2 regions of the Bacillus sp. AFS031507 genome follow, and region 2 is predicted to be linked to the other one. Evidence: predicted binding sites of a transcription regulator. Region 2 holds the regulator's gene; the other holds the start of a gene.
What was found. The regulator LexA, encoded in region 2, represses DNA repair genes until DNA is damaged. The targets are predictions, from matches to a motif close to CGAACATATGTTCG.
Positions count from the first base shown of each region.

Region 1 (2,208 bases), on a different contig from region 2:
TATGAGAATTTTTTAGTTCTTCTTTTTTGATTCGTCCACCAGCTTCTAAAATCTGTTTTTTGGAAGCATATTCTCCAGGTTCTACTAGAAAAATATTGATTCCTCGATATGGCTTTTGTGTTTTCCAGTTAACCGCGTTTGAATTGGTCCATGGCTGGCGCCACGGTACAACACCTTTTTCTAATTTTTCGATGATTTTTTCTGTAATGATTTCATAAACACTTTTTGTCATTTGCTTTTCCTCCTTGGATTTTCTAATAATTTTTGATTTTTTAAGATTTTCTTTTTCCTTTTGACTTGCGAAGCGAGTAAGTTCCCCAAAGGAGGATGATTTTTCCCCTTTTGCAAGTAGAACGAAAAACACACATAGACAATGGGTCAAGGGCGCTCTTCGCACAAAAAGTTTTTTGCTGTTGCGAAAGTGCCTTTAAGCAAAAAAGTTTTTTGCCCCTTGACCGATTGACTAGCTTTCTTAGCTTCTAGCCGGAAAGGGTCGGGTGTCCTGCCGGCTGGAAGGTTAGAAAGCTTGTGCTGTTTTACGATTCGGAAGGCAAAGGGAAAATCAACAATAAAAGCAGCCATTCTTTCGGCTGCTCTCCTTTTTGTCTATTATTCTTTTAATCTTTCCATCTTTTGATTTTCTTACTTTTCGGCTCGTTCGGTATGGCGGCGTTAGCCGTAAATGGAACAGGAACCTACGGAATGTTGGCGATAGCCGTACAGACCGTGGTTATCGGTCCATTTAGTGCCGAAGCGACACGTACAGGTTGACAGAAAGGGTGATTTTTTCCTTTCTGATCAGTCCGTAGTGCTGCCGACCAAAGTCTTTCTGTATGCTTTTAACCTTAAATTTTAACGTCATGATTTCTGAAGAAAAATCGCAGCCTTAAGGCTGCATGACTGATAAATAAACGAAAAAAGGATGTAGACATATCTAAAATTTTTATAACATACCCATTGAATAATAAGAACAAATGTTCTTATAATAAATAAAAAGGGGGATTTTTTAATGAAGAAAGATCATAAAGATCGTGGAATGAAGAAGTGGCATGGTTTTTTCATGCCGGAATCCATAAAATTGTTAAAGGATCTATGGAAGGATGATCAAAAAACTCCTAGGCCACTGCTAGATGAAATGAAAATAGAAGAGATGGAACAGCTATTATCTAATAGCATGGAAACCAAATTACTTTTAGAAATTACTACATGGAAAGACGGATTTTTTACTTCCCGTGTTGGATTTGTAATGAAAATTGATTCTTTAAATAAAAGAATTCAAATCCAAGATGAATTTGAATCCATCATTAATCTTGATTTCTTTTCCATAACCAATGTAAAGGTCAAATAAATACTTACCTTAAAAAGGTCAAACCTATAATTATTGCACTTCAATAGGAGGATTTTTTTCATTAAATCGAGGGGGATTTGAATGGAGTTTTCAGTTCTCAATACTTGGTTGCAATTTTTCTTGTTGATTATGGGTGGATGTCTAATTTTATTCATCGCAATGTTATTTATTTCCAACAAACATATTAAGAATAGATTAAAGCAAATGGAAGAAATCGATAAAAATGAAGTTAATATAACGAATTAAACGCTGAATTTTTTCATTGTTTGTGTTAGTTATGAATTTTTCCAGCAAAATGTGGAGAATGTATGCTCAAGCTGAGAAGGGCTTTTAAATGGGAGGAATAGAAACAAAGAAGATATCATCTACAATGAGTGGTTAATTTTTTCAACACTACCTTAATAACTTTTCAAAGAATGAGCTCTCTATTCTTGATAATTCAGGGATTAATGTGTATTTTAGCCCGTCAGAAATTGTCCGAGGCACCCCCCAGAAAAACTTCAGAGCTTCGTGCATAATTAATATGTAATACTCAATAAAATAATTAAACTTTTAAGCTTGAAGCGGTGGTAAACGGTCTGGTTCATCGTGACAACATTCTGAATAGCAGTTTCACCCGAATTGTATTAACGAATTAATAACGACCCCAAGCTTTTAATCAGCTCGGAGCCGTTCTTCCGGTGCCCTTTATGTGTTGGAGGCTTCATAAATGTTCTGAATGGATTTGGACAGTATCGCATTGAATTCATCGTCTGTTTGATGGGCAGTTAGTCCCTCTGATAGGGCACGTGAGAAACTAGCTATCATTCCATGATTACGTGCCAGCTTTTCATTGGCTTCGGCCTGCGTGTAGCCGCCAG
Region 1 covers NZ_NUOW01000032.1:7,506-9,713, forward strand. The annotation lists gene COE25_RS24620 (ArdC family protein) at 1-232, opposite strand, end outside; gene COE25_RS24625 (hypothetical protein) at 379-582, opposite strand; gene COE25_RS24630 (YolD-like family protein) at 1,010-1,348, shown strand; gene COE25_RS31020 (hypothetical protein) at 1,430-1,594, shown strand; gene COE25_RS24635 (fructose bisphosphate aldolase) at 2,036-2,208, opposite strand, start outside.
Region 1: the regulator LexA is predicted to act here: its motif matches at 968-981, upstream of COE25_RS24630 (YolD-like family protein).

Region 2 (2,208 bases):
ATTTGTGCTGACACGGCAGTATATAATTGCTTTCATAAAAATTCCTTTCTATTCACTAACGGCGCTAGCAAATTCATTCGTAGATGAGACTTCTTTACTCACCGGAATGATAATTTCGTCACCAGGAAAAATTTGATCATCATCTAATTCATTATGCTTTTTTATCCAAGCAACAAATTCCTTGTTTGATAATGAATGTTGACCCGAGAATTGATCAGAGATTTCCCATAGTGAATCTCCTTCTGAGATTGTAACCTTTAAATAATCATCTTGCGCGTTCGAATGATGTTGGAATGATAATATGATTGAAAGTGAACAACTTAAAATAATAAGAGTAATAGCATAGGAGTATTTGTTCCATAATTTTTTCATAAATAACACCTCTATAAGAATGTATGTTCGATTTGATATTTTCATTATAAATCGAACGTTTGTTTGTTGTCAACCATATTTTCGAACTTATGTTTGTATAAAAAATGCGAACATGTTATAATAAAGTCAACATTAACCAGGCGAGGTGGATTTTATCATGGCTAAAATATCAAAGAGGCAGCAAGATATCTTAGACTTCATTAAAAGTGAGGTTAAGAGTAAAGGATATCCCCCTTCAGTAAGGGAAATTGGAGAAGCGGTTGGACTCGCATCCAGCTCTACTGTTCACGGACATCTAGCAAGATTGGAAAGTAAAGGACTTATTAGACGAGATCCTACAAAACCAAGAGCAATTGAAATATTAGAAGCAGATGTTTCTGCACATATACCAAGAAATACAGTTGTCAATGTTCCAGTGGTTGGGAAAGTAACGGCAGGACTCCCAATTACAGCGATTGAAAATGTGGAAGAGTATTTTCCACTTCCAGAAAGTCTTGCACCTGCAGATGAACAAGTGTTCATGTTAGAAATCATGGGTGAGAGTATGATAGAAGCTGGGATCCTAGACGGGGATTATGTAATTGTGAAACAGCAGCCAAACGCTAATAACGGGGATATTGTTGTAGCAATGACCGAGGAAGATGAAGCCACCTGTAAAAGATTTTTCAAGGAAAAAGATTACATACGCCTGCAGCCGGAAAATTCTACAATGGACCCTATTATATTAAGGAATGTTTCGATTTTAGGTAAAGTTATTGGGGTTTACCGACATATTCATTAAGTTTAAGAGAGTTGGCATATACGTGCCGACTCTTTTTTTGTTGTGCAAATTAACCTCAAGCTGAAGGAATTACAGAAGCCGGGGTAGAGTGGGTCTACGTGACCTTTCTAGATGAATTCCTACGAGTTGGGGCACGTAGAGGCGGCCTACGTGACCGTTCCAGATGAATTCCAACGAGTTGGGGCACCTAGAGACGGACTACGTCACCTTTCCGGAAGAATTCCTACGAGTTGGGGCACCTAGAGACGGACTACGTCACCTTTCCGGAAAAATTCCTACGAGTTGGGGCACGTAGAGGCGGTCTACGTGACCGTTCCAGAAGAATTCCTACGAGTTGGGGCACGTAGAGGCGGCCTACGTGACCGTTACACAACAATTTCACAGAGTTGGGGCACGTAGAGGCGGCCTACGTGACCGTTCCAAAGAAATAACAATGAGGTCGTTTCCTGTTGTCTCTATGACAGAAGAGCTGCATTATTCAAACTAAAAAGGAGCAGCCATACGCCACTCCTTTATCTTCCTAATTCACTATTCTTGCTTGTATTTCAGATAGTTTCACCTTAAAAAGCACTTTATATACTTTCGTGTCCCCTTCATTAAAACTGGAATGTGTAACATACGTTCCTTTCAAGGTCTTGCGCTGTTCATCAAATAGAAAACATTCCTGACCTTTTGTTCCTGATTCTATCAAACTTAAAATAAGATCAGGCTTCTTATACGTCTTTTCTCGTAGTATTTCTTGGGTTAGAGCATTACAAATTTGCAGTTTATACAATTTAGAGCACCTCCCAAATGTTTACAACTTAAGCATATATTATTTAGGATTAAGTAAACCGTAAAAATTGTGAATTTTTAAAGAACATCAAGCACCTCTTCCTTTCTATTCTATTCCTATTAATTTTATTTAGAATGATCGAAGATGCCTAATTGGAAAAAGAGTCATTGTATGTATTGACGTCCGAAGTCGTTGAGAAAGAGTAATTTGGGTCAACAATCGGGCCTATTGACGACCGAACCTATTGAGAAAGAGCCAATCGGGTCGTCATTCATGCTTA
Region 2 covers NZ_NUOW01000013.1:16,121-18,328, forward strand. The annotation lists gene COE25_RS12750 (YneB family resolvase-like protein) at 1-36, opposite strand, end outside; gene yneA (cell division suppressor protein YneA) at 49-372, opposite strand; gene lexA (transcriptional repressor LexA) at 530-1,153, shown strand; gene COE25_RS12765 (hypothetical protein) at 1,674-1,928, opposite strand.